DNA from 4 places in the Peribacillus sp. NPDC055009 genome. Region 1 is predicted to be linked to each of the others. Evidence: riboswitches for the same ligand, from Rfam matches in the RefSeq annotation. Region 1 holds a riboswitch; each other region holds the start of a gene.
What was found. Region 1 has a riboswitch for cobalamin ahead of metE (5-methyltetrahydropteroyltriglutamate--homocysteine S-methyltransferase). Riboswitches for the same ligand answer to the same signal wherever they lie in the genome.
Positions count from the first base shown of each region.

Region 2: linked by a shared signal. The riboswitch ahead of ACWF5P_RS06135 (helical backbone metal receptor) and the one ahead of metE (5-methyltetrahydropteroyltriglutamate--homocysteine S-methyltransferase) in region 1 are both predicted to bind cobalamin.
Region 3: linked by a shared signal. The riboswitch ahead of ACWF5P_RS01445 (iron chelate uptake ABC transporter family permease subunit) and the one ahead of metE (5-methyltetrahydropteroyltriglutamate--homocysteine S-methyltransferase) in region 1 are both predicted to bind cobalamin.
Region 4: linked by a shared signal. The riboswitch ahead of ACWF5P_RS07300 (ribonucleoside-diphosphate reductase subunit alpha) and the one ahead of metE (5-methyltetrahydropteroyltriglutamate--homocysteine S-methyltransferase) in region 1 are both predicted to bind cobalamin.

Region 1 covers NZ_JBSGVZ010000036.1:10,638-18,084, forward strand. Annotated here, with positions in the region: gene ACWF5P_RS26670 (ABC transporter permease) at 1-60, shown strand, start outside; gene ACWF5P_RS26675 (ABC transporter permease) at 65-850, shown strand; gene ACWF5P_RS26680 (hotdog domain-containing protein) at 893-1,369, opposite strand; gene metE (5-methyltetrahydropteroyltriglutamate--homocysteine S-methyltransferase) at 1,366-3,672, opposite strand; cobalamin riboswitch at 3,819-4,011, opposite strand; gene ACWF5P_RS26690 (potassium channel family protein) at 4,256-4,675, shown strand; gene bcp (thioredoxin-dependent thiol peroxidase) at 4,738-5,208, shown strand; gene ACWF5P_RS26700 (aminopeptidase) at 5,220-6,329, shown strand; gene ACWF5P_RS26705 (D-2-hydroxyacid dehydrogenase) at 6,477-7,421, shown strand.
Region 2 covers NZ_JBSGVZ010000002.1:474,544-481,990, forward strand. Annotated here, with positions in the region: gene cobD (threonine-phosphate decarboxylase CobD) at 1-506, opposite strand, end outside; gene cbiB (adenosylcobinamide-phosphate synthase CbiB) at 481-1,446, opposite strand; gene ACWF5P_RS06125 (heme ABC transporter ATP-binding protein) at 1,443-2,915, opposite strand; gene ACWF5P_RS06130 (FecCD family ABC transporter permease) at 2,922-3,977, opposite strand; gene ACWF5P_RS06135 (helical backbone metal receptor) at 3,940-4,911, opposite strand; cobalamin riboswitch at 5,069-5,243, opposite strand; gene ACWF5P_RS06140 (polysaccharide deacetylase family protein) at 5,330-6,178, opposite strand; tRNA gene ACWF5P_RS06145 (tRNA-Arg) at 6,406-6,479, shown strand; partial or broken gene ACWF5P_RS06150 (acyltransferase family protein) at 6,657-7,447, opposite strand, start outside.
Region 3 covers NZ_JBSGVZ010000001.1:281,357-288,803, forward strand. Annotated here, with positions in the region: gene ACWF5P_RS01430 (phosphatase PAP2 family protein) at 1-450, shown strand, start outside; gene ACWF5P_RS01435 (cation:dicarboxylate symporter family transporter) at 503-1,891, opposite strand; gene ACWF5P_RS01440 (GNAT family N-acetyltransferase) at 2,175-2,684, shown strand; cobalamin riboswitch at 2,793-2,981, shown strand; gene ACWF5P_RS01445 (iron chelate uptake ABC transporter family permease subunit) at 3,173-4,252, shown strand; gene ACWF5P_RS01450 (heme ABC transporter ATP-binding protein) at 4,249-5,016, shown strand; gene ACWF5P_RS01455 (ABC transporter substrate-binding protein) at 5,045-6,034, shown strand; gene ACWF5P_RS01460 (VOC family protein) at 6,210-6,698, shown strand; gene ACWF5P_RS01465 (ATP-binding protein) at 6,854-7,447, shown strand, end outside.
Region 4 covers NZ_JBSGVZ010000003.1:224,841-232,287, reverse strand. Annotated here, with positions in the region: gene ACWF5P_RS07325 (hypothetical protein) at 1-315, shown strand, start outside; gene ACWF5P_RS07320 (cold-shock protein) at 513-710, shown strand; gene ACWF5P_RS07315 (hypothetical protein) at 752-919, opposite strand; gene ACWF5P_RS07310 (flavodoxin domain-containing protein) at 1,037-1,474, opposite strand; gene ACWF5P_RS07305 (ribonucleotide-diphosphate reductase subunit beta) at 1,446-2,498, opposite strand; gene ACWF5P_RS07300 (ribonucleoside-diphosphate reductase subunit alpha) at 2,544-4,841, opposite strand; cobalamin riboswitch at 4,980-5,160, opposite strand; gene ACWF5P_RS07295 (manganese-dependent inorganic pyrophosphatase) at 5,453-6,382, shown strand; gene ACWF5P_RS07290 (hypothetical protein) at 6,477-6,623, opposite strand; gene ACWF5P_RS07285 (SulP family inorganic anion transporter) at 6,709-7,447, opposite strand, start outside.

The sequences.
Region 1 (7,447 bases):
ATACCGATTCAGCTTTTATGGATAGTCGCAAAAAAACAGCTGATTATTCAAGGAGGTTGACGGGATGTTTTATGTATCGATGTTTTTTCAATATGTGAGTCAATATATGAAAACAAGACTGCAATATAGAGCCGATTTCTTCATGGAAATCCTATCTGACCTGCTGAATCAGGTCGTGAATCTGGTATTTATCTTAGTCGTTTTTGGACATACCCAATTTTTAAGCGGCTGGAGCCGTGAAGAAATCATATTCATTTATGGATTTTTCCTTATCCCATTCGCCCTTTTTTCAGCCTTTTTCAACATCTGGGATTTTAATGACCGCTATATCGTCAAAGGTGAAATGGACCGGATATTAACAAGACCGATACATAGCCTGTTTCAAGTCATTTTAGAAAGAATCGAGCTTGAAGCGTTATTTGGTGTTGTGACCGGTTTGATCATTATATTCTATTCGGGGATTTCATTGGATCTGCAGCTTGCGTGGTATGACCCGATTCTTTTCATCATTTTTGCAATAGGCGGGGCCCTTGCTTATGCAGCCATATTCGTTGCGATAGCAAGCATTGGTTTCTGGTCGGATGCGAAAACATCCATCATGCCAATGATGTACAATATCGGGAACTATGGGCGCTATCCTGTTGATATTTATAATAAGGTCATTCGTTTTGTCCTTACATGGGTGCTGCCATTCGCGTTTGTTGGTGTCTATCCGGCATCTTATTTCCTTAGAAAAGAAGAGTGGTATGCATATGCATTTGCCACACCTGTAATTGGGGTAGCCTTTTTCATGATATCCGTATTCATATGGAATCAGGGAGTGAAGAGGTACCGCGGTGCAGGGAACTGAAAGAAACCCCTTCAACAGCATTCATGTTGAAGGGGTTTTTGTTTATTTGCGTTTATTCTTTCTTTCAATATATCTTGCTTGTGCTTGAACATATAGCTGCTTTTCCACTTCGGTTTCCGGAATGACCTGTGGTACGTTTGTCGGCTTACCGCCTTCATCAATGGCCAGCATCGTTAAAAAAGCACGGGCCGTAAGCTGTTTCTCACCTGTTAATAGGTTTTCGCGCTCCACTTTCACGAATACCTCCATTGATGTGCGATGGGCACAGGTGACATAAGCTTCAAGGTTGATCGCATCCCCCGTCTTGATGGGGGCCAAAAAATCAAAAGAGTCGCTTGAAGCAGTCACAACGGGTTTTCGACAATGGCGCATAGCTGAAATGCAGGCTATTTTATCAACATAGGCCATTACTTTTCCGCCAAAGATGGTATTGTGATGATTTGTATCCGGTGGAAAAACAAGGTCGGTTAAAAAAGTCCGTGACTGCTGTGTTGGGTGGGCAACTTGCTTTTCAATCATTTGCCGGTTGGTTTAGCTAACAGGTTTTCACGGACGATTTTTGCTGCTTCGACCATGTTTTTCAGGGATGCGACGGTTTCCGGGATACCCCTTGTTTTCAGTCCGCAGTCAGGATTGATCCAAAACTGGTCTTTATCCAATACCTTGATCCCACGTTCGATCATATCGACCATTTCTTCCACTGCCGGCACACGCGGGCTGTGAATGTCATACACACCTAGACCAATACCTTTTTCATATGTTTTTTCCTCGAATGCGGAAGCAAGCTCCCCATGACTGCGGGATGTTTCGATGGAAATTACATCGGCGTCGAGGGAGGAGATGACATCCATGAAACTGTTGAAGTCGCAATAGCACATATGCGTATGAATTTGGGTTGTATCCTCCACGCTTGATGTCGATATCAAGAACGAATTCACAGCCCAGTTCAAATATTCGTCGCGATCGCTTTTTTTCAATGGCAGACCTTCTCTAAGTGCAGGCTCATCGACCTGAATCATTTTGATTCCAGCGGATTCCAATGCAATGACTTCTTTTTCCAAAGCGAGTGCCAGCTGATAGCATACATTCTCCCTGGAAATATCATCACGGACAAATGACCAGTTCAAAATCGTAACAGGACCTGTAAGCATTCCCTTTACCGTCTTCTTCGTCAGTGATTGTGCGTATACACTTTTCCTGACTGTCATCGGTTCGATGAAATGGATGTCGCCGTAGATGACTGGCGGTTTCACACAGCGGGATCCATAGGATTGTACCCACCCCTTTTCTAAAAAGACGAATCCACCTAACTTATGGCCGAAGTATTCAACCATATCCGTTCGTTCGAATTCCCCATGAACAAGGACATCCAAACCGATTTCTTCTTGGATTTCGATCCACCTGCCGATTTCTTCGTTAACGAATGTTTCATATTGCGAAGCGGTCCATTCTCCTCTTTTGAATTTCCCGCGTGCTTGTTTAACATCAAATGTCTGCGGAAAGCTGCCGATCGTAGTCGAAGGAAGAAAAGGCAATTTGAAAAATGCCTGTTGTTTTTGGTAACGCTCTTTAAATGGAAGCTGACGGCCGGCGGTCCTGGTTTTAACCTTTTCGACATTGGATTTTACAGTTCCGTGATTCCGGGCATTTGAACTTGCTAACGTTTGAAGCGTGAATTTATTTGCATCGACTTTCTCGGCGATTGCTTCAAAGCCTTGATTATTCCCTTTGACCAAGAGTGTGATTTCCTCGAGTTTCTCATCAGCGAAAGCAAGGGCCTCTTTCACTTCGTTTGATAGGGCGGTTTCATTACGAACGGTCACCGGGACATGAAGCAAGGAACAAGAGGGCTGAAGCCAGATTCGGTCTTCGGCTACCATTGTCTTAAGAGTCTCGATCAATTGGATTTTTTTCGATAAATCAGAAAGCCAAATGTTTTTTCCGTCAATCAAACCTGCAGCAAGCACTTTGTCCTTCGGAAAGCCGAATGCTTCCAGGTTGCTTAGATTCCTCCCTTTGTCATGTACAAAATCAAGACCGATTCCTTGGACTTGTAATTCGATGACTTCCTGGTAATGTTCCACGGCATCAAAGTATGTTTGTAGCATGATGTTCAGGTTTGGTGCTGCTTCATTCAGTTTTTCATAGAGGTAAGTAACAGTTTGCATATCTTCTTTGGAAATCGATGAAACAAGTGAAGGTTCGTCCATTTGAACCCACTTCACGCCTTCTTGCTCCAACTCCCGGAGGATTTGCGTGTATAGGGGAAGCAGGCTCAGGATGATGCCAGGGATATCTTGTTTTTTGAAGCCTTTGGAAAGGGAGATGAAAGTATAAGGACCGATCAACACGGGCTTTGTTTCAATTCCTAGCTTTTCCTTGGCTTCCCGATATGCTGCAAGTGGTTTATTTTCCGTTAACGTCAGCTGTGGCACCTTTAATTCAGGGACAATATAGTGATAGTTCGTATTGAACCATTTCGTCATTTCGGAAGCGACTTCATCATTGTTTCCGCGAGCCATTGAATAATAAACGGAAAGGGGAACGCTTCCGCTTTCATAGGCTGAATAACGTTCAGGAACAAGACCGAACATTACGGACATATCGAGCATTTGATCATAGAAAGTGAAGTCGTTGACAGGAATGATATCAATGCCTCGTTTCTTCTGTTTTTGTAAGTTGCCTAAACGGATGGCTTTTAGTTGTGCCGTAAATTCTGCTTCATCGATTTTACCGGACCAGTAAGCTTCCAATGTACGTTTCCATTCACGATCTTCCCCGATTCGAGGGTAACCCAAACTACTGCTTTTCAATATTCCCATCCTCCTATATTCATTTAATTGAGCAATAAAAAAAGCATTCCTAACCGTCAAAAGAGATGGTTAGAAATGCTTAAAATAAAGAGGCATGCAAAATGCCCCTTACAATTATAAGGTCCCTAACACCTCCCTATCTCCCGTAGGTTAAAACAGTGTTGTCGAAATAGGCAGGTCTCCTGACTTAGGGATTAACATTAGCGGCGGGCCTTCCCGATCCGTTGATCAGTGGCATATTGGATGGCGCTAACACTCCCATTACAGTGGCGGGACCGTCCCGGAATTACACCGGACTTCCCTTTTAATCCTAATTAAAAACTAGGAACCTATTTCCACATATGAAATTTGACAAAACCTGCCTTGATAACTGTTTGCAGGTTAAAAATTTATAAAATAAAAACTATTATAAAAATTTAGACAATCTTAACATATCCGACCAAAAGGGTCAACATGGAAAAACGATTCAGGAAAAGTATCCGGTTATAAGGTGTGTGGGTGATAAGGATGAGGTCTGTTCCTAAAAAAGAATATATTGTTTGGACAGGGAGTATGTATAGAGGAAGTGGCGTTTTGAAATGGGGCGTGGGGGATGACTTTCTACATCTTGATTGCAGGAATCATTTTTTGCATGGTGATGAGCATTCGTACGTTATTTCTTGTCGAGTCGGGAGGAAAGAAGTTTTCTCTGGAGGATATGCTGTGGCTTGGCAATTTATATGCGACGATATTAGTTGGATTTGCACTGATTTATTTATTATACGAACTTCAGAATCATTCGGTGATTCTTGATATGGGCAATCGATTGGATGGCACTTTCTATGAACAGTTGAAGACTTCTTTTTATTTTAGTGCGATGACGATGTTTTCTGTAGGGTATGGAGATATAGCCCCGATTGGAATGGGCAGGATGATAGCTACGATTCAGGCTTTCATCGGTTATACACTGCCGGCAGCGTTCGTGATCCGGACGGTGATCGATTTGGAGCACAAAGATAGGAAGGATAAATGAAAGTTGTGTTTCTTTCGATTATTGGGTACTCTTACCATAATGAAAGAAATGGAGGGTTCAATATGACTGTTAAAATTGGAGAAAAAGCACCTGATTTCAAGCTCCCTGCAAACAATGGTGAAATGGTGTCCCTATCGGATTTTAAGGGGAAATATATTGTTTTATATTTTTATCCAAAAGACATGACGCCAGGTTGCACGACGGAGGCCTGTGATTTCCGGGACCATAATGAGCAATTTGAGGAATTGAACGCGGTCATCATTGGAATCAGCCCAGACCCAGCTGCACGTCATGAAAAATTCATCGAAAAACATGGATTGCCTTTTCTGCTGCTGGCTGATGAAAATCATGAAGCGGCTGAATCATTTGATGTGTGGCAATTGAAAAAGAACTTCGGCAAGGAGTATATGGGCATTGAACGTTCAACTTTCCTGATTGATAAGGCTGGTATGGTAGTCAAAGAATGGCGTAAAGTAAAGGTCAAAGGCCATGTCGAAGAAGCTCTTCAAACTCTTCGCGACCTCGAAAAATAAGGGACAGGCAGATGAAGGATGAGCGAATAACGAAGCTTGCAGCCAGGCTGATTCATCATTCGATACAATTACAGCCAAAAGAGAGAATCCTCATACGGGGGAATATCAATACGAAACCATTATTGAAAGAGCTGATTGATGAAATATACAGAGTGGGTGCTTATCCATATGTAGAACTCGAAGACGATGAAATAAGCCGCCACCTGTTACAAGGGAATGTAAAGGAACAACTTGACACCTCTTCGCAATGGGCCTTGAAGAAATATAAGGATATCGATGCGGTAATCATCATCACCGGGGAAGAAAACGATGTGGAAATGACCGATGTTCCCATCGAGAGGCACCGTCTTCAGGGGGAGGCTATGAATTCCCCCACTCTTTTCTATGTAAACAACCGACGTTGGGTCTTGCTTAATTATCCCACCAACGCATCAGCGCAAAAAGCCGGCATGACCTTCGACAGGTACGAAGATTTTCTTTTGAATGTATGCAACATGGATTACGGGAAAATGGAGACGGCCTTGAAACCTTTAAAACAATTGATGGAACGAACTGACATAGTCAGGATCGTTTCGCCAGGAACAGATTTGACCTTTTCCATCAAAGGTATGCCGGCCGTCATATGTGCCGGAAAAAAGAATTTACCTGATGGGGAAGTGTTTACGGCACCCATAAAAGATAGTCTCAATGGTAGGATATCCTTCAACACACCAACAACCTATGAAGGATTCACCTTTAGTGACATAGAATTAAACTTGGAAAAGGGAAAAATCATTAAAGCTACTTCCAATCGTGACTCTGAAATGAACCAAATTCTGAATATTGATGAAGGGTCCCGGTTTATCGGGGAGTTCGCAATTGGGATCAATCCATACATATTGGAACCTATGGACGATATCTTGTTCGATGAGAAAATAAGCGGAAGTCTGCACTTGGCTCTTGGACTTGCCTATGAAGAAGCGGATAATGGAAACCGATCATCGATTCATTGGGATATGGTGTTGATCCAGCGTCCCGAATATGGGGGTGGTGACATCTTCTTTGACGACGTCCTGATAAGAAGGGATGGCGTTTTCATTTTGCCGGAATTAGATGCATTAAACCCAAATTCCTTAAAATAAAGCCTTTTTTAATAAGGCTAAGGCTTTTGTCCAACTCAAAAAGGGGACACCTGAATATGCTTTATTAAGGGAATACCTCCTCAGAGAAAGTTGCGCGGGACACATAGAGCCCGTGTTTTTTTATGTTAATTAAAGGGAGAGATAAACATGTTAATACTTTCAACTGTCATTCCGAATGAAGGCATCCAAAAGAAGATGACGGAAGCTTTTCCTGACTTGAGCTTCATTTATCAAAAAGGATGGACGGATGGGCCGCTTCGTGAAGCTGAAATCTTAATTACATATGGTGAAGACTTAACTGAAGAAATCATTGGGAAAGCCACGAACTTGAAATGGATCATGGTCATGAGTGCAGGGATGGAATTAATGCCATTTAAAGCCATAGAGGAAAGGGGCATTCTGGTGACGAATGCTAGAGGCATTCATAAAATACCGATGGCAGAGTATACGATAGGGATGCTTTTGCAATATGAAAAGAAATTGAAACTGCTTATGAAGAATGAAAAGGAAGAACTGTGGGATAGAAAGATTGAAGTAGGGGAATTGAACGGCAAGACGATGCTCGTTATTGGCGTGGGTGCAATCGGAGGGGAAGTGGCTCGTCTTGGGAAAGCTTTTCGGATGAAGACGATAGGAGTGAACCGGAGCGGGAAGCCAGTGGAATCCATCGATCACCTTTATGCCCTGGATAATTTATTGGAAGCCATACCGGGAGCCGATTATATCGTATCCGTCCTGCCAAGTACGGATGAAACGAAGGGCCTTCTGCAAAAAGAACACTTTGAAGCAATGAAAGAAACTGCAGTATTCGTGAATATTGGCCGCGGTGACCTGATTAACGATGAAATGTTGATCGAAGCACTGGATGCTGGGGAATTATCTCATGCCATCTTGGATGTATTTGATCCGGAACCTTTAGGAAAAGGGCATCCGTTTTGGAGGATGGAGAATGTTACAGTCACTCCGCATCTTTCAAGTAAAAGCGGAGAATATTTACCAAGAACCTTTGCCATATTCGAAAAAAATATGCGTGAATACCTGAAAGCTGGAAAAGACTTCACCAATGTAATCGACTTATCCAGGGGATACTAAACTCAATGCAAAAATGGGAAAGATTC
Region 2 (7,447 bases), on a different contig from region 1:
AATTCCCTAACTGCATCCCGCTTAAATGAAACACCCGTCGGATTATTAGGCGTACATAAGAAAATGGCAGCATATTCGGGTAATCGGGGAATCAATCGTTCCAAGTCCAATTGCCACCCAGGAGCATCAAGCTGGTGAAAATCGACCTTACATCCTGCTGCCAAACAAGCTTCAGCATATTCCGCAAATGCCGGCTGAATGATTAGCACCCTTTGATTGGCTAATCCGTTCGCTACCAGCATGATGATTTCAGCACCACCGTTCCCCATCAAAACGGAATGCTCAGGAAGTGCTTCTTTTTTTGCAATGGACTTTGTCAGTTCAATGGCATGCGGGTCTGGATATTGAAGGATTCCTTCGAAAAACCCAAACCACTGTTCCTTTATGCGTAAAGGCGGACCCAATGGGTTGATGTTAGCACTGAAGTCGAGAACCGATTCAGGCATTTCGATTTCCAGCGCTTCATAAAGATAATGAGGATTAGAGCCATGAGAAGGTAATGTCAAGAATAAGTCCCCCTAGCCATAGCATCAGCAGAAATAGAAAAGATGACCGATGCATGATGGTAATCGTTTGTGGTATATGTTTTGCTTCCAATCGAACAAGCGGAACTCCCATCCTCGCACGGTCGGAAACAATTCCTTTGTACATATTCCGGCCACCAAGCTGTATTCCCAAAATGGCAGCAACGCCTGCTTCACACCACCCGCTATTCGGGCTTGGATGTTTTTTTGCGTCATTGAATAATATCTTCCATCTAGCACCAAATCCATGATAGCGGGACTTTGAGCTCAGTAACATCAGGAAACCGGTGAGGCGGCTGGGAATCCAATTCACGATATCATCGAGCTTGGCTGAAGCCCAGCCGAATTGCCCATATTTATCATTTTTGTACCCTACCATGGAATCGCATGTATTAATCGCCCTATACACCATAGCGAGCGGCGCACCGCCGATAGCTGCCCAAAATAATGGCGCTGTAATCCCATCACTGGTATTTTCCGCTACAGTTTCCACGGTGCCCCTGACGATTTCGGGTTCATCAAGATCAGCCGTATCACGGCCAACGATATAGGAAAGCTTTAGCCTCGCTTCAGGAAAATCGCGTTCATTAAGCGGAAGGCAAACATCCATCCCAGCTTGCTTCAAGCCCTTCTGAGCTATCGTAGTAGAAATGACCACAGCTTCCCAAAGGATACCTGCAAGCGGATGGATTAGATAAGCCAAATAGACGGTAAGACCTGTAATCAATAACACCGCCGTTAGGACGATGATCAACATGAAGAGTCCTTTCCGTTTCTTATATGCCCCTTTATTGAATGCCAGATCCAACTTGCTAATCATCGTTCCTATCCATTTGACTGGATGCGGCCAACTTGGCGGATCTCCAATTAATAAATCAAGGAAGAACGCCAGCGTAACCGCAAAAAGATGATGATAAATCATAATTCCTCAATCCGTTTCCGATTATTCGTTAAGGCTTCCACTGTACAATCATATACACCGCGACTGATCAGCTTCCCTAACGGAGTAATGGTGCCTGCATATTGAAGCTTTGCCCCTCTTTGAGCAGCCGCGATTAAAATGCTGTCAGTCGACGTTCCTGTTGCACATGTATTTGTCACCTTATCCAGTACATGCAAATCATGAAGGGCTTTTACTTTTGCCTCGGTAGCAGTAACTATACTGTGGATGAAAGCCTCTTCTGCCAAATGTCCATTTACGAATATCCATGTATTTATCGTTCCCGGAGCGGAACTCCAAGAATGCCGGTCAGCTAAAGAAGCGTCGATGGCATTTCCTACACCAGCCGTCACGATAATGAAAACAGAGAAATCTTCAGCTCTTAAAAGCTTGAAAGCAACCGTATCGAGAAAGACAGCTGTCATCATCCCTACCGTCTCCTGAGGTTCAAAACCATGAGCCTTTAAATACTCGGCCATTTCAACATGATGATCCTCGCAGTCATAGCCATGATGTACGTGCCTATTCACAAAATATTTATGCCAGCCCGTCCCCGAACCAGTCACTCCGGAAGACATCGTTCTAAGCGGGATCGGCGAATCCAATTGAATCATCTCAGGTCCGACTGTCAGATAGGATTCATCAATTTCCAATGGAATAGTATCATGGCCATGCTTTTCCGGAACGATGAACATCTGCGGTTTCGGAAGGGCGGGATGTGGATGTTTTTCGATCGTCGTATGATATACACCCTGAATCCGTTCCTGTTGAAGCACTTCATTCGGCACATCAACAACCTGAATTTTCCCTTTCTCAAGCAACATCAGCCGATCACAATATAACCCAGCCAAATTCAGGTCATGGAAAATTGAAATAACGGTCAAGTTCTGCTCTTTTGCCATTTTCCTCATTAAATCAAGAAGGTCTTTTTGATAGGAAAGATCCAAGTGATTCGTAGGTTCATCCAAAAAAAGGATTTCGGGTTCTTGGGCAAGTGCCTGTGCCAGCAGGACCCGCTGCCTCTCCCCTCCTGATAATCGTTCAAAATGCAGATCCTGAAAATCGGCTACGCCCGTTTGTTCCATAACCCGTTGGACAATCGCTTCATCATCTGCGGACCAACTATGGAACCAACCTGATTGATGGGCATATCGCCCAAGCGAGACCGTCTCTTTTACTGTATAGGAGAAAGCTAATGAGGAATGTTGAGGGAGCACAGCAATGACCTGTGCAAGTTGTTTTGACGAATAATCCTTCAAATCCCTACCTCTTATCCGTACGCTTCCGCCCTTATAATCGAGCACCCCGCTAAGCATACCTAAGAGCGTCGTTTTTCCGCTGCCATTAGGACCAAGAATCCCGAATAATTCTCCTTTATGTACATCAAAAGAGACAGAGTCCAAAACAGCTTTGTTGTCATATCCACCTGTTAACCCTTTAACTTCAAGCATTCGTTTTTACCCTTCTCTCCGTCTCTTTAATAAAATCAGCGCAAATGCAGGTGCCCCGATAAGTGAGGTGATCACCCCGATCGGCAGTTCCGATGGGGCAATGACCGTCCGTGCTACAAAGTCTGCCAAAATTAAAAATCCGCTTCCTATCAGCAATGACAGCGGAAGCAAATGTTTATGATCAGGTCCCCATATCTTTCGGACAAAATGAGGAATGACCAATCCTACAAAGCCAATCGCCCCTGAAACGGCTACCGCTGCCCCTGTCAATGTCGAACCGGCTATCAAGATCCACATTTTCCGCCGCTTAACATTCACACCTAAGTGTTTTGCCCGGTCTTCCCCGAAAGTCATCGCATTCAATTCGCTTGTATTCATGATCAAGATCAACGAACCAATGATAAAAAACGGCAAAATGATTGCAATATAATTCCATCCGCGCATTGAAACGCTTCCCATCAGCCAGCCGATGATTTGTCTTAATTCATCACCCGTCAGCGCAATCATCAATGAAATGAAGGCACTTAAAAACGAACTGAAAATGATTCCCGTTAAAATGATCGTTTCCACTTTCATCGATCGATCCATTTTTTTTGCAAAAGTCAATACGCAGAGCATCGTGAGCACTGAGCATAAAATGCTCAATGCCGGAAGAGTGTATAAACCGATGAACGGCAGTGATATATTCAAGAATATTGTCAATACGGCGCCGACCGATGCTCCTGATGAAATACCTAATGTGTAAGGATCAGCGAGCGGGTTCCGGAGCAGCCCCTGAAATGCCGCACCCGCAATCGCCAGCGATGCCCCGACCAACCCCGCAAGCAACACACGCGGCAAGCGGATGTTCATCACGATATTCGTCAGCATCACATCCGGATCAGCGGAAATCGGCAAATGAAAGATCTCCTTGCCGATTATTTGTAAAAGTACGGGAATCGGTACTGACACCGAACCAAAGGAAATGCCTACCGTCATTGCGAATAACAAAATTAAAAACGCAATCAAATAGGCAAACGTCCATTTAGTTGTTAAATTGGTTCGGATAGACTGATTTGGCAAGTTCCTCTACTCCCTCTATCAAGCGTGGACCGGAACGGGTCACCAAGTCAGAATGGACATCAAAGACTTGGCCATTCTTAACAGCATTTACGTCTTGCCATCCTTTTCGGCCCTTCACTTCATTTGCTGAATCTTTCGTATAATAACCATAAGTTGTAATGATGACATCAGGATTTGCAGCAATCATCGACTCTTCATCAATCTTTGCCCAACCGTCCAAGTCAGCAGCAGCATTATCCGCTGAAATAATAGTAAGCATCTCATTCATGAAAGTATTTTTTCCCGGTGTGTATATTTCCGGTGAAGGCGAAACTTCCACTAAAACGGTCTTCCTATCCTCTTCCTTTACGGATTTGGCCTTTTCCTCGATATCCTTAAGCTTCGTTTTCATATCCGCAACGATTTCGTTTGCCTTGTCATGTTCACCCGTTGCCTGTCCAATCATTTCAATAGACTCATAGACTTGGTCAAAGCTTTGTGCATCATTGACTACGAGGACATCTATTCCAGCATCCTTAAGCTGCTGTAAACCCTCATTCGAATTATGGGCACTTGATGCATGGGCAAGAACAAGGTCAGGCTTCATGGAGACAATCAGCTCCGTGTTCATTTCCATTCCGCCAACTTTTTCAATTTCTTTCGTTTCTTCCGGGTAATTATCATTATCGGAAACACCAATGACCTTTTTACCCAACCCAAGTGCAAAGACCACTTCCGTATTACTTGGTATTAACGAAACGATTTTCTTCGGTTTTTCTTCTATCGTTACTTTTTCCCCAGTTGCATCTTTAATCGTAATCGGGAAAGCTTCGTGTTGAGCATGTTTCGTTTGCTGCTTTTCTTTTCCTTCATCAGTAGCTCCACTGCAGCCGACCATCATGCCTGCAGTAAGCAACATCAACAATATCAGACCAAAAATTTTCTTCATTTTCATTCCCCACAATCTTTTTATTTAATTTCTTTCACCCAATAATCCCGGAAGATGCCCCAAAACAAAAAGCACCTCCCGTTAAACGGAAGGTGCTTGTATGGCAACAATATCATTACGGACTTCTTAGGGTCTGCCACACACCTTCCCATCCGCGTAGGTTACAGGTGTACGAATTTTGGCAGGTCTCCTGGCTCATGGTCATCGTCAACGGCACCTTCCCATATTTCATACAGTGGTACACAGCCGTCAGCTCCCATATACAGTGGCGGGACCGCGCTGGCATTTCACCAGCTTCCCTTTTAAGTCATTACGACACCAAATCGTTCATATGTATATAATTTTCATTGCCTTCATTATACACCATGTAAGAATCGATTATTATATGATTTTTCTGAACAGGTTCGAAATGACCCTTCCACACTCAATGATTTGAAGCATTTTCAATCAACGAAGCAAACCCATCGACTGATAAACCGGGTGAAATCCGAACTCGATGCAAGGCATGCATCCCTTGTTCCCTTGAAGCTCCCCCAGGTTCGGTAGTGACTGCCATCTTGTATCCGGCTTCATCTGACAGCCTGAGAGTCTCTTCGTTATACCGGCCAACCGGGTAGGAAAGCACTGTCGTGTCCTGGTCGAGAATACGGTCGAATAGCTTCTTAGACTGGACCATTTCAGCTTCTTGCTGCTCTGCCGTCATGCGGTTCAGCTCCAAATGGTTGATAGTATGGCTTTCGATCGAAATCCCATTCCTGCTCATCTCCATCATTTGATTTTCAGTCAGGTGATGACCTTTATCAATGGACTTCCCGATCATGAAGACAGTTGCTTTCATATCATTTTCTTTTAATATCGGGAAAGCCTCCGTGAAGTTATCTGTATAGCCATCATCAAAAGTAAGCCAGACACACTTCTCACTTGGCATCCGATTCTCGGTTAAAACGAGGAATGCCTCTTCAGGAGATAATGTATAGTAGCCATTCTCCCGAAGCCAAGCCATCTGTGACCGGAATTCCTCACTTGGAACCCGAAGGCGATTACCTTCAGAAATGCTGTGATACATCAAGATTGGAAGCTGGACGGCGGGCTCGGCCGTTATCCAGTCTCCCGTATCGATCTGGCCCTCCAATTCCTGCCCTGCCCCATTATCCGCCGCTTCGACCACTTCGATGTCATCTTCCGCAATCGGTGCAGCTGTCTTTGTGCCTATACCTTCTAAAATCTCTTGTGAGCATGCAGGTAAAATCAAAATCCCCAGCAATGCAACCATCCTTAACACTCTATATTTCCCCACTATCATTCTCCTAATTTTTTATAGTAAAATAGTACCAGAAAACTAGTGATTAATAAAGTATTCCATTAAATGAAAAAAGGGAAAGACGAGAGCTTAGTGACCTGTTAAGCATTTATGAGGATTTTTTTTCATAAGTATGTGCTATTAGCTTGAAAAGTTTGCCTATAAGAAATATAATAAATAAGTCGTCGACTTTTTTATATGTCCCAGTAGCTCAGCAGGATAGAGCGACAGCCTCCTAAGCTGTAGGTCGTAGGTTCGATTCCTATCTGGGACGCTAACTAAAAACCCTGTTACAATGCGGTTCTTCCGCGTAGTAACAGGGTTTTTTTCTGTGATTTATGGGGCGGTTAAACAAGTTCATAAAAAAAATCCGAGCCCTGTAAAACACAGAACTCAGATTTTTTATATACAGATAACCAATAGACCCAAACAAAACTCCCTTTAGCTATACTTACTTTCTATCTAAGCCTATCTCGTTGATTTTTTCATCAAAAATAGGTCCGAAACTTTCAGAATAAGTATTCGTTAAATGCCTATTGTCCCGGTAAATTATAACATTACCAATAATGGGCTGAAATTTACCGTTCACTTTAAAGTAATCTGTTAAGTCAATTTTATGCAATGATTTATTCTCTTTTTCAAATTGTCTCCAAAAGCTTTCGTCTTTCTGATTATCTACTGAATTCATTTTTTTTGTTGTTTCATCTATTCCATGTGTTTCTAATGATTCCAGTACATTAAAACTATATCTTGGATCATCACGAACCGCTAACACTTCAATACCATATTCATCTTTAACATACTGCAGCTGATCAACCATTTGTTGTTGTATTTTATTATTAGGTGAATCAGAAGCTGTGGCGTGAGAAATGACAAGATCTACATCTGAATCCTTTAGATAATCGAGAACATTATTGACCCAGATACCTTTCAAATCATCATCCGCATAACCTGTTGAAAAACGTGTACCTGAACGAGTCATATTCAATACACGATAATTATCATCTTTTGTTGCTTCTAAAATGGCACCTAACCAATGCTCTGAATGGGAACTGCCGATCAGGGCAATTGTAGCATCGTAATTTTCAGTTTCGCCATATTCCCCAATTTTCAAGTCACTTTCCTTCAACCCTTGGTTACTGCCGTCCAAATGCGATTGTGGTAAATCATCAAAGACTTCAGAATATGATGGAATTGGTTCCTGATCAGGTATATCATCAGGGTTTTTTACAGCTAACGCTC
Region 3 (7,447 bases), on a different contig from region 1:
TACTGTTTTGTTGACCGAAAGCACTATTTCGTAGGATTAGGCAGTTTGATATCGGGGAAACTTTTCTGTTTTCTTGTATATTGCCTTTGGCAAACGACAGTTCCGCGTCCGGAAGTGGTGGGTAACGATATATTTGCCCATTTAATGCGATTCGTCTATAGTCATGATCAACCTGTCAACTGTCTTCCTAGCATACATGTACTGACTACATTCATCATGATGATCGTTGCCCATAAGCGGAAAGAAGAGCACAAATGGGAGTATGCCAGTGTCACTGCATTCGGAACACTGATCATCCTCTCGACGCTATTTACGAAACAGCATGCTGTATTGGATGTACTCGCTGGAATACTCCTTGCATGCGGGGTATATGCAGCTGTCCAGTATATGTTCCAAGCACTATCGGCTATTCAGGCCAATCATTACACAGCGAGGCAAATTAAAAAGTAACCATATGTAAAAAAGCATCGAACCTCCAATGGAAGTCCGATGCTTTTTTATTTTACATTTCAGCTTCGATTTTCAAAGATGATTCTTCACTGAACTGTTCCTTATCCAGGTCGCCCGTTATTTTACTAGTCAGAATACCGGAAGTCATGCTTCCGCTGACATTCACAGCCGTTCTCCCCATATCGATCAATGGCTCGACGGAAATCAACAGGCCGGCCAAGGCGATTGGCAGGTTCATTGCAGATAATACAAGGATGGCAGCGAATGTTGCGCCTCCGCCTACACCTGCAACCCCGAAAGAACTAATGGCTACGATGGCAATCAACATGGCTATAAAGGAAGGATCTAGCGGGTTGATCCCAACCGTTGGAGCGATCATGACCGCTAACATGGCCGGATAGATTCCGGCACAGCCGTTTTGACCGATCGACAAGCCGAAGGATCCGGCAAAGTTGGCAATACCTTCGGACACCCCTAGTTGTTTCTGTGTTTGGATGTTCAATGGCAGAGCGCCAGCACTTGTTCTTGAAGTGAAGGCAAACGATAATACTGGGAAAGCTTTTCTCAAATATACGATTGGATTCAATCCTGCAAGCATCAGCAATAGCAAATGGATAAGGAACATGACAATCAGGGCGACATAAGAGGCACCTACGAATTTTCCTAATTTCAGGATGGCATCCAAATCGCTCGTAGCTACCGTCTTCGTCATGATCGCCAAGATCCCGTAAGGTGTTAAACGCAGGATCAATGTTACTACGCGCATGATGATGCTGTGCAATGTATCTACTATTTTAGCAAAAAATTCAGCATGTTCAGGCTGTTTCCTTTTGACTCCTAAATAGGCAATCCCAAGAAATGCAGCAAAAATTACAACGGAAATGGTTGATGTCGGACGTGCACCCGTTAAATCAAGGAACGGATTGGACGGAATCAATTCAAGAATTTGCTGCGGCATCGTTTTATCCTGAATCGTACCGTATGTTTCCGATATTTGATCCCCGCGGCTTAACTCCGCTTCCCCTTGCTCAATTTGAACGGCTTCCAAATCGAATACAGTTGCCGAGGTGATCCCGACAGCAGCTGCAATCGCAGTCGTTCCAAGCAGGATTCCGATGATCAGGACACTGATCTTTCCAATATTGCTAGTCAGTTTCAATCTTGTGAATGCGGATAAGATTGAAATGAAGACAAGCGGCATGACGATCATTTGCAGGAACTTGACATAGCCGGAACCTACAATGTTAAACCAATCGACCGATTTAACGATCGCATCTGACTGAGGTTCATAGAAATACTGCAAAAGAAGTCCGAATACAATTCCTAAACCAAGTCCAGTAAAGACCCTTTTTGTAAAGGAAATATGCTTCTTATTCATGTAAAATAAAACGCCTAAAAGAACGAGCATTATGGCAAGATTTAAAAACACATAACCAATCATATATATTCCTCCTAATTCCGATTAACCAAATGAGAATAATGAATATCTGAAGCCTATGATACATCATCCGCTGATTTTTTACCAGAAAAAAATAATTTATTTTTGACTTTTGTAGTAATTCATGTATTTATCTTTATTCAGGAACTGGATTTGAGGGAACAATAAAGGGAAGCTGGATCAAGCCAGGGTACAAATCTTCATCTATCTATTTATCAGGAAGGATAAGCCCTTTGTTTTCTTGAATGATAGATTAGGAGCGTTTTTTTGAAAGGGTGGAAGAATAATGGATATATACATTGACAGGCTTAATGAACGGGATGCACAAGCGTTATTTGCATTTGAATGCAATAATAGAAGGTTTTTCGAGCAAACGGTCCCAGGCCGGGGAGATGATTATTATAGCTTTGGATCGTTTGGAATCAGGCATAAGGAATTATTAAAAGAACAAGAAGATGCTATCTCTTCTTGTTATTTGATTAAGGATGGTTCAGGCATAATCGTCGGCAGGATTAATCTTGTGGATATCGACCCCGTTAATGGTACGGCTCATGTCGGTTATAGAATCGGTGAAGCGTTTACGCAAAAAGGGTTTGCGAATGAAGCTCTAAAGCTTTTGGTTAATCTGGCGCCGGAATTGAATGTGACTCAAATACATGCCAAAACTACAAGCGACAATATCGCTTCCCAAAAGGTTTTAGTGAAAAACGGTTTTGAACGGATTTCGATTGATGAGGAGTTTAGTGTGGATACGGGTCAAAAGCTAACATTCTACCATTATAGAAAGAACCTTTAAATCCATTTTCTTCTATATAATAGACCGCATCCCATTTTTTTAATTGTGAAAAGATTGGGAGTATACTATACTAACGTTGTATTTAATTGTTTGGAAAATTTTGCGAAGTTCATATATTTGCCGCTGGGTGCCTTTGTGTGAACAAAGGGTAACAGGGAATCGGGTGCAAATCCCGAGTGGTCGCGCCACTGTAACCAAGGAGTTTTCTTTCAGGATGTCACTTGACCGTCAGTCAGGGAAGACGAAAGGAAATGTTGATATGGAAGCCAGGAGACCTACCTAGTGAGCATCACCAATTTTTCCTTCGCTGAGAGGAGAGGTGTTCGAGAGTAAGAAAAGGCGGACTTAGGTCCTTCCGTATTTTTTGGCCTATACTCGTAACTCCATTCTTTGTTAAAAGGATTGGGGTTTTTTTGTGTTTTTTTTGAAGGAGGATTTCATCATTGGAAGAGTCATTGATTAGAAGTTCATTGAAAGAGAGAGGGGATGTGCTTGAAGAACCTCATTTTGAGAGAAATGCCAAGCGCAGGTTTCGTTTTCTGCTATTTTTCTTGCTGTGCATCCTTTTATTATCAGTTACATTCGCTGTTACCCTTGGGCCAGTTAAGATGTCAGCAATAACGGTTTGGAAGATCGCCTTAGGGCATCTGCCTTTTATCGGTGGTTTTCTGGAGGTGAATTGGAGTATCGCACAAGAGCGGATCATTTGGGATATCCGCCTGCCCCGTGTATTGCTCGGTGCGGTGGTAGGTGCGGGATTATCCGTAGTGGGTGTCGTCATCCAGGCCTTGGTGCGCAATTCACTTGCAGATCCGTATATTCTGGGCATTTCATCTGGTTCTTCTGTTGCTGCAACCCTTGTCATTCTTTTTGGGGCGCTTCCTATATTCGGTCAATATGCGTTATCATTCGGTGCCTTCCTGGGGGCCATGGCTGCGATGCTTTCCGTGTATTTATTGGCTCAAGTGGGAGGGAGAATTCAAACGACAAGGCTGTTATTGGCGGGTGTAGCCATTTCGATGATCATGTCTGCCGTCACTAATTTCATTGTCACTCTTGCACCAAAAGATTCCGGCATCCGTGAAGCGATGTTTTGGATGATGGGCAGCTTAGCGGGGGCAAAATGGGAATACATACCGATTCCAGCGGTTGTGGTGCTTGTGGTTTCCTTGTTCCTTATCGTACAATCCCGCTCCCTCAATATCTTATTGATGGGCGAAGAAGTAGCCGCGACGCTCGGAGTCAATATGGAAGCCTTCCGTAAAGTTCTGATCATCATTACATCCCTTGTTACGGGAACAGTTGTGGCTGTAAGCGGTTCGATTGGGTTCATCGGTCTGGTCGTACCGCATTTAGCCCGGCTATTGGTCGGGACAGACCATAAACGTGTTCTTTCATGCAGCATATTGATTGGCATGATCCTCGTCATTTGGTCAGATGTTTGTGCCCGGCTGGTCCTGGCACCTCAAGAACTTCCGATTGGCGTTGTCACCGCACTTTGCGGAGGACCATTCTTCATTTGGCTTTTGCGGCGAAGTTCATATTCATTTGGAGGTGGGGGCAAGTGAGATTAGCTATTGAAGAAGTATCCTATTCAATTCTGGACACTCCTATCATTGAGGATATATCACTGCAAATAAAAACTGGGCAGTTCGTTGGGCTGATCGGTCCGAATGGGAGTGGGAAATCCACTTTATTAAAAAATGCTTCTCGGATCTTGAAGCCTCATACGGGAGCTGTTCACCTGGACGGCCGTGACCTTTACCGGCTTTCACAGAAACAAACAGCCAGGGAAATGGCGGTTGTCAGTCAGGAAACATCCCTGACCTTCGACTTTAGTGTACAAGAGATGGTTTGGATGGGACGGCATCCTCATAAGCGGTTATTTCAGGGAGATACGGAGAAAGATAGAGGAATCGTCAATCAAGCATTAGCTCGCGTTGAAATGAGTGGATTTGAAGACAGGAGTTTCATGAGCTTATCGGGTGGTGAGAAACAACGTGTCCTCATAGCCCGTGCCCTTGCCCAGGAAGCGAATATCATCATCCTGGATGAACCAACGAATCATTTAGACATCAGGCATCAGCTCCAATTGCTGGACCTTGTAAAAAAGCTGGACGTTACCGTCTTGACGGCTCTGCATGATATAAACTTGGCAGCCATGTATTGTGATCATATATATGTCATCCAAAATGGCAAAGTGATCACATCCGGAACACCAGAAGCTGTATTGACGACAAAAATGATAAGGAAGGTGTTCGGGGTGGAAACGGAAATCGGCATACACCCCATCACGCAAAAGACGCATATCACCTTTTTAGCACATATATAAAAAAACAATGGATATGAGGGGAAAGTATATGACTGTTTACCGAAAGATTTTGTTAAGCATCAGTTTATTGGCAATGATGATATTGGGCGCTTGCAATAACTCCGAGGAAGCTTCAAAGGACGGAGGCAAACAGAGCGAAAAAGGTGGAAAAGAAAAAGTGGTCATCACTAATCTGGATCATGAATTCACCTATGCAGAGGCACCAAAACGTGCGGTTTCGCTAAACCAGCATGCGACGGAAATCATGCTTGCATTGGGGTTGCAGGATTCAATGGCAGGTACGGCTTATTTGGATGACGAAATTTTGCCAAAGTATAAAGATGCCTATGAAACAGTGCCTGTGCTTTCCAAGGAATACCCATCAAAAGAAGTTTTCTTTGAAGCTGAGCCGGATTTTGCATATGCAGGCTGGAAAAGCGCCTTTACGGAACAAACGTTAGGAACCGTCCAAGAGCTAAAAGAAGCCGGAATCAATACATATATCCAAGAGTCTTCCAATATGTCAACACCGACAATAGAAGATGTGTATAAAGATATTGAGAATATTGGACGCATCTTTCATGTAGAAGAAAAAGCAGCGGAAGTCATCAAAGAGATGCAACGCGAATTAAAAGAAACTACAGCAAAAATCGAAAGTGCAGGCAAGCCCAAAAACGTTTTCGTATATGACGGCGGTGAAGAAGTCCCGAGAACGGCAGCGAAAAATAATTACATGACAGGAATCATTTCCATGGCTGGCGGCCAGAACATTTTTGGTGATACGGAAGGGGGGTGGCCTGAGGTCAGTTGGGAAGAAGTCGTCGATCGGAATCCGGATGTCATTGCCATCATTGATTACGGAGATATCCCCATAAAGCAAAAAGAAGCATTCTTATTAAATAAAAGTGAACTGGCGGATGTACCGGCCATTCGAAATAAAGCAATCATCGTGCTTCCTCTTTCAGCGGGCGCGGAAGGGATTCGTGCACCACTAGCCTTACGGACAGTAGCGGAAGGACTCTATCCCGAGAAGTTTTGAACCGACCAAGCGGATGCTGAACAAATGACCCGAATAATTGACACGAATGAGACGTGTCCTTGTTCGGGTTTTACTATATCCAATTAGAAGGATAATAGGATCGGTTTCTTGAATTATTTTGTTTGGCAGATCATAATTCGTAAAAATGAAAGTTATAGGAGAAGGAGAATCTAATATGATAGAAGGTTTATATGAAGCCCATTTACCAGCCAAGAACCTGGAGATCTCTATGGATTTTTATAAGAAAATAGGCTTGAAACTAGCTTGGAGGGATGAAGATACTGTCTTCTTTTGGATCGAGGAAAACAAAAGCTGGGTCGGCTTATGGGAAGGGAAGGAATATCAAACTCCATACCACCCTTCACTAAGGCATATCGCCTTTCGGGTAACTTATGATAATATGAAAAATGCATTAACTTGGCTCAAATCCTTGCAAATTGAAGTCGTCCCTTTTGGAAAAAGGACAACCATTGAACCTTTTGTGCGTCCGAACCAAGGAAATGCTTCCGTCTATTTCAATGATCCCGATGGAAATAGTCTGGAACTTATGTGTTCGATAAAAGTCCCTGATTCATATAAGCATATTACCGAAAAACTATCACTTGAAGAATGGGAAGAACTATTAACCCAGGTGAACTTTGTGAAGGGAAAATTTCCCTCCTAGTCACAACCATAATATAACTAAACTGTTTTGTTACTTAGGATTTTGCAAATTTTATTCAAGTCCATTTGATAAGAAACAAATCATTGTTTTGTTTGGAAGTTGAGAAATATACTATACGAGTATGAGCAATCAATACGGAAAGGCTTGGCATGTGGATGTTTAAAATTAGAGTGAACCTATTAACTCAAATGACATTACTTATCATATTCGTTGTTTTTATCAGTACCTTACTTGTGAGCATCCTATTCTCTACACTGCTGGAAGACATCGTCGAAAACCATATGGGTAAGCAAGCAATGACGGTGGCCAAATTAGCGGCTCGAAATCCAACGATCATCCAGGGATTTAACGATGAACAGCCCTCAGAGGTGATTCAACCCGTATCAGAAATGATTCGTCAAACAACAGGTGCAGATTATGTAACCATTGCAGACCATAAAGGACTTCGATACTCTCATCCTAATCCAGAATATATTGGGAAGCCTACGGCTACTAGTAATGATGCAGTACTAAATGAACACAAATCTATTATTTATCAAGGAAATGGGATATCGGGGCCAGCGATTAAAGCTAAGGCTCCTATCTGGAATGATAAAGGGGAAGTTATCGGTGTTTCATCTGTAGGATTTTTGGTAGAGAATGTTCAAGATCAAATATCCAATTATAAAATGAAGATTATTCATTTGTCACTTATCCCGATCAGTGTAGGAATCTTATGGGCAATATTTATAGCGCGACGCTTAAAAAAG
Region 4 (7,447 bases), on a different contig from region 1:
AAAAAAGACACTGACCGTAAAGGGTTTATCAATATACGTGACTATGATGAAGCGGATTTGAAAGAATTGATTCAAAAAAGCGTGGATTACCTATCAAAACCTCCGGTAGAATTCGAAGAAGAGGAAAACGAGTTCGCTAGGTTGGAAGGGGCATGGATTGGCCCTGAAAAGCAAGAGCTTACACTTGAAAGGGAAGACCTGCTTTGGAATGTTTATTCAGGGTCGAATCTTGAGGAATGTTTCGAGAGTCCGGTAGAGGCGGAGCGTTACTTATTGGACGAAGGCTTCCGACAAAGCAAGAAGAGAAATATGTAGAATTTTAGGATAATTTGTCGGTTGATTTACTGCGATAATCTTGTTTTTTTAGGATTTCCCATGATATAATATGAGTAATTATTTTTGTTCGGAAAAGTTTGATAGAAGGATTTACTGTAATAGGATTCCTCTTGAAACATTATCCAGAACCAAAAATAGTAATAAAATGGATTTTTCCAAACACAGGAGGAACTATCATGGTACAAGGTAAAGTAAAATGGTTTAACGCAGAAAAAGGTTTCGGTTTCATCGAAGTTGAAGGCCAAGACGATGTATTCGTACATTTCTCAGCTATCCAAGGAGAAGGCTTCAAAACGCTTGAAGAAGGCCAAGAAGTTTCTTTCGAAATCGAGCAAGGCGCTCGTGGACCACAAGCAGCTAACGTTCAAAAATAATTGAACGCATATAAAAAAAAGACTCCGATTTTGGAGTCTTTTTATTTTTCTTTTATTTCGGCGATTTCCTTTAATGCTTTGTCCAATTTTTCTTCGATCCGTTTAGAACGATTAAAATGCCCTGACAGGAAAAAGACGATGAATATAACGAATACTACAAGCACTAGCATAAAAAGGATAGGAAGGAACTGTGTTATATTTTCAGTCATTGGATATTATCTCCTTTTTTCTTCCATTATACTCCATGCTTACGGCTGCTATGATATAGGGAGCCAAGTTTTTTAAACACTGAAAGGGGATATGCGAGCATGCATATCCCCTTTCAGTCAGTTCTGGAATAGCGAGGCGAACTTTTGAAGTCTGGGCAAGTCTGATTCTTGATACATCTGTTCTATCTTCAATGTCACCAATAACTGGCTCTTGGCAAATAACATGTCCCGGAAATGATCGACCGCCCCACAAAAATGATTATAGTTGGTTTCACCAGTGCCGAAGACTCCCGTTTTCAGATGAGCAATAGGCAACTGTTCCAGTTCTTTATAAAGGGCTGCTGATTTAGCGGGAAGCTCCCCATTGCCCCATGTATAGGTGCCGACGATCAATGCATCGTAATCTGGCAATGTACGTGAATCGAATTCATTCATTCGATATAGTCCAGCTTCAGGTAAAAGGGAAGCGAGGGCTTCAGCAAGCGCTTTTGTATTGCCGCCGGCAGAATGATAGACAATGGCAACTTTACAGCTCATCGAACCCATTGCTGGCATTTACTTGACTGTATGTCCTTGACTTCTGCTCGAAGAAATCGGTTTTGGTAAGTCCGATGGATTCATCATCAAACGTTTTGATCCATGGCATCGGGTTCTCGCCATACTCTTTATACAAATTTTCAAGGCCTAGCATACGTAACCGTTTGTTGGCGATATATTCGATGTACTCATTGAATTCTTCCAAATCAAGATCGGCTTTGGTTTGGATATCTTCGAGCATATATTCAGACCATTCCTTTTCGAGTTCGACTGCTTTTTCAATCGTTGTATAGATGAACTTCGTGTTTTCTTCATTATTTAACTCAGGATATTCATACATCAAGATTTGAATGAGCATTCCAATGAAATCGAAATGTACCATTTCATCGCGATGAATATAGGATATCATCGTAGCCGATCCGGTCATTAGATTTTGCCGTCCTAAATTATAATAAAAGGCGAAAGCCAGATAGAAATAAATTCCTTCAAGGTTCGTTGAATGGATCAGTGCCTCGAATAAATGCTGTGGGCTGGGATCGTCCACGAACGTTTGATAAGCATCAACGATCGGTTGGTTACGCTTAATCACTTCAGGATGTTCTTTGATGCGGTCGAAAAGCTGTTTTTGCTTGCCTACCGGAATCAAGGAAGCAAGGATATAGGAATAAGATTCATTATGGATCGATTCCTGCTGGGCCATGTTGGCCAGGATAGCTTTTGCCGCCGGATCTTTGATGTACCGAAGGATTTCTACTAATGTGGGCGTTTGAAGACTGTCCATTCCAGCAATCATCGTAAGGATATCGAGAAATGCATCCTGGATATCTTCATCCAATTCGCCCCACTGCTTTTTATCCTGAATCATGTTCACGCTCGAAGGCTTCCAAAAGTTATTGATGAGCTGTGTATAGGTATCATAGAATTTTTCATACTGAATATCGTTCCAAAGGAGGAAGCCTGAAGCTTCTCCTTTGAAAACACCGGTTGCCTTGGTTGGATGCGTCGGTTCGAGCATACGAATTTTTTTGATATGATTGGTCATTCGTGAAAACTCCTTTAAGAATAGATTACTGGGTCATGATTGTCGTTAACTTGAACAGCTTTCGCAGGCATTGTCATATTCGGAAGAAGTCGAACGAACATAATACGTTGATTTCAACCCGCTTTCCCATGCCGTTAAATGTATATCCAACAGGACCTTCGCTTTGATTGTATTGTGTACATACAGATTAAAGCTGATTGCTTGGTCAATATGGCGTTGTCGAGCTGCATTTTGCCTGATGCTTTCCAGTTGGTCCAAATTGAATCGCGTCTTTTTATAATATTCATACGTATTTGGCGTCAAGCCTGGTGCGGTCACCTTGAATTTGAAGTTTTTCTTTTCTTCGTAAAATTCAATTTCATACAAAGGGTCGATGCCATCCGTGGAATTACCGATTTTGGCTGTCGATGAATTGGGGGCAATCGCCATTAAATATCCATTACGGGTTCCGTGTTCCTGTACGTCTGCTTTTAAATCCATCCATTTTTGATCTGTATAGTCACGCAGTTCGAAATAGTCCCCTGTATGCCAATCAGATCCTTCAAAATATGGGTATGATCCTTTTTCCTTGGCCAATTCGTTGGATGCCTTGATTGTTAAGTAAGCGATCTTTTCGTATAAAGCATCGGCATATTGAACAGCCTCATCGGATTCCCAATAAATATTCTGTGTGGCAAGTAAATGATGCCATCCAAACGTTCCTAAACCAATTGCCCGGTAACGTTTGTTCGAGATGGATGCTTGTTTGACAGGAAGATTATTCACATCAATGACATTGTCCAGCATACGGATCTGAATGGGAATCAATCTTTCCAAAACATCGCTGCCCACCGCCCGTGGCAAGTTAATGGATGAAAGGTTGCAGACAACGAAATCGCCGCTTTTACGAACCACAACAACATCTCCATCTTCTGTTTCATATTCATCCGTGATCGTCGAAGGGCTTAGGTTTTGGGCAATCTCCGTACAAAGGTTGGAACAATAAATCATACCTTTATGTTTATTGGGATTCTTCCGATTCACTTCATCGCGGTAGAACATATACGGTACGCCTTCTTCTAATTGAGAAATCATGATGCTTTTCATGATGTCCATCGCATTGATTTTTTCAAAGCTGTAGTTTGGAAGCGTGCCATTTTCTGCGGCCTCGACAGCAAGTGCATAATGTTTCCTGAAGCTTCCTTCGCCTTTCTTCTCGTCATAAAGATCTTCAAGTGAAAATCCAAGGGTTTGCTTAACGGTATGCGGATCGAAAAGATACCATTCTTTTCTGTCGCGTACAGCCTCCATGAATAAATCCGGTATGCAAACGCCTGTAAATATATCATGGGCTTTTAATCTGTCATCCCCGTTTTGTGTCTTCAAATCGAGGAAGCTCATGATATCTTTATGCCAGGCATCCAAGTAAATCGCGATGGCACCTTTACGTTGCCCCAATTGATCGACACTTACAGCTGTCTGGTTGAATAGTCGAATCCAGGGAGTCGTGCCGGAACTATTTCCAGAGAAACCCCGGATATCAGAACCAAGCGAGCGAACCTTACCAACGTAAAGGCCGACACCGCCGCCGAATTTAGATACTTTTGCTGCATCGTAGTTTGATAGATAGATGCCATCAATGGAATCTTCAATCGCGTCGATAAAGCAAGAGCTTAACTGTCCATGTGTTTTCCCAGCATTGGAGAGTGTAGGAGTCGCAACGGTCATATAAAGGTTGGACATGGCCCAGTATGCTTCTTTTATAAGTTGCAGGCGGTGCTCCGTTTTTTCCATTCGCATGATTTCCATCGCGATGATCATGAAACGTTCTTGCGGCAGTTCGTAGACCTTGTCCTTTTTTGGGCGGGCCAGATAGCGGTCGTTCAATAAGTAGATGCCTATGTATGAGAATAATTTATCTTTTTCCGGGTCGATCACCGAGCCCAATTCCTCAATTTCCGCTTTTGTATATGAAGATAGCAGTTCTGGCTTGTAAATTGGATAACGCTGACCTTCCGAAAGCTGGGAGAGTTCTGTGATCAGCTCATAGAATGGGCCATAACTCTTGCCTGCATAACCTCGATTGGCTTGTGCATCCCTATACATTGTATTCAACAGTTCTGCTGCAGCAACGAATGTCCAATCCGGAGCATCGATATCCACACCCTCAAGAGCGAGCTGAATCAGTTTTTTTGATGCCTGTTCTTCGGTTGAGTCACTTTTGCGATCAAGCCATTTTGTAAAACGCTTTTTGAACTTTTCCATATCGAGACGGCCTTCGAATTCCTTCGATAACATCTCAAGCTGGATGGATTTCTTTTCTGTTTCATTTTCACTTATGGTAGAGTTATATGTTTGAGTCATTAATAATCCTCCTTGTTAACTTCCGCTAAAATAAAAAAACCGCCCAAAGAATTGAGCGGATCAAACGATAGAATAAAAGAGCCATGAAAAAATAGCCGTTATACTATCGTTTCATCATCTCAATCCCCGAAGAATAAGAAACGTCAAAAATTCAAGGCAGGTCTCCTGACTCATGATCATCCTACTTTGAGTCCTTCCCGTATAGAGAGCTATACAGTGGGTTTCTCATTTCGTCACATTTACAGTTGCGGGGACAGTTCCGGGTTTACACCGGATTCCCTTTTCAGCCATCACTGGCACCTTGGATTATAAAAATTCTATATATAGTTATTGGTATAGATTATGTAATCAATATCTAGTATTTCTGCTTATATTATCGTAAGCCATATACGATGATAATTCAACTAATATATTTGAAAAAAACCAACCCTTATCTATTGACAAAGTGATGGCAGAGGGTGAAGGAATGAAAGATTTTATTGGGGAATGGATAATTCAAGCGCTGATTTTACGGGATTTTGTGTTAAAATAAAGTGTCTAGTAAAGGTGGCTCTCCCTTATTGCGGTGAGGGGATTCGCGGAAAAATATTTATGAAAAAGGGGATAAAATCTTGGAAAAAGTATTAGTTTTTGGACATAAAAACCCGGATACAGACACAATCTGTTCAGCAATCGCTTATGCAGATCTGAAAAAGCAGTTAGGTATCAACGCTGAACCAGTTCGTCTGGGTGAAGTGAATGGTGAAACTCAATATGCATTGGACCAATTCAAATTCGATGCTCCCCGTCTTGTGGAAAAAGTTGCAGGGGAAGCTGATGGCGTAATCTTGGTCGATCATAACGAACGCCAGCAAAGTGCTGAAGATATTGACCAAGTCCGTGTGTTGGAAGTTATCGACCACCACCGTATCGCTAACTTCGAAACGAGCGATCCTTTATATTACCGTGCGGAACCAGTTGGCTGTACGGCAACCATTTTAAATAAAATTTATAAAGAAAACGGCATTGAAGTTCCTAAAGCAATCGCAGGTCTTATGCTGTCTGCCATCATTTCCGATTCTTTATTGTTCAAATCACCTACATGCACGGAGCAAGACGTTGCAGCAGCTATGGAATTGGCTGCCATTGCGGGAGTCGACGCTGAAACATATGGCTTGGAAATGTTGAAGGCGGGAGCTGACTTGAGCGACAAAACGATCGCCCAGCTCATCACACTTGATGCAAAGGAATTTTCCATGGGATTGGCTAAAGTGGAGATTGCACAAGTAAATGCTGTGGATCCAAACGAAGTCCTTGCTAAGCAAGCTGAATTGGAAGCGGCGATTGAAGCGGTAATCGCTGTCAAGGAATTGGACTTATTCCTATTCGTCGTAACGGATATCTTGACTAATGATTCTGTTGCCTTGGCTCTTGGTAAAGCGGCTTATGCAGTGGAAAAAGCATACGACGTTTCATTAAACAACAACATCGCCGTCTTAGAAGGCGTTGTATCGCGTAAAAAACAAATCGTTCCGGTCTTAACGGACGTATTCAGCAAGTAATAAAGGAAAAGGGATGCTCATTATTTGGGCATCCATTTATTGTACATGCAAAAAAAGACTCAACCATCCATTAAGGATGTTTGAGTCTTTTTTCTTAATTCAAGGCTTCCTTTTCTTTTTCATAGGCGATGACAATCAATTCTTTATTGGCTTCCTCGCCTAGTTTGCTTTCAAAGCTTTTCAGTTCATTCAATAAAACCGGTGACAGATTTGCTGCTGTATAATCCTGCTCGGGTGTCATGCTTTTCGCTCCTTTCAAAAGGAATTGATTCATGTTATCTATTTTGTCGGTTTGAAAAGTTTCTATTCAGCAGAATGTTACTTCTTCAAGATATTTTACTTTCTGAGGTGGCGAGTTTTTCAAGCAATGACGAACTTTCTTCATCGAGCCCTTGGACTTGGACAGGTATTCCCAGAAGCTGATATTTAAGGATAACCGTATCAACAGCACCGACTGCTGAAGCATCCCAGATCTTGGAATGGGAGAAGTCGATGACGATTGCATCGGCTTTTTCCTTGAAGTCAAACTTCGAAACAAAGTCCTGGACAGAAGCAAAAAATATTTGTCCGCTGATACGATAAGTGATTTTCTTAGCCTGGATATCTTCCGTTTTCTCTGCTGCCACTTTAGAAATTTTAGCCGAGAAGAAAATCATGCTCAAAAGCACTCCGGCAAATACGCCTTTTGATAAGTCATGTGTATAAAGAACAATAAGGACCGTCACGATCATCACGGCTGCATCCGACTTAGGAGTTTTAGTGAGCCTCTTTAGGGAAGACCAGTCAAATGTCCCGATTGAAACCATGATCATGACCGCGACAAGTGCAGCCATCGGTATTTTAATAAGGACATCATTCAATACCACGATTAATATCATAAGGAATGCTCCCGCTACAAATGTCGAGAGCCGGCCCCTTCCACCTGATTTAATGTTGATACCGGATTGGCCAATCATCGCACATCCTGCCATGCCTCCAAAACATCCGGCGATTATATTCGAAATCCCCTGGCCTTTGGCTTCCCTATTTTTATTACTATCCGTGTCAGTCATCTCATCGACAATT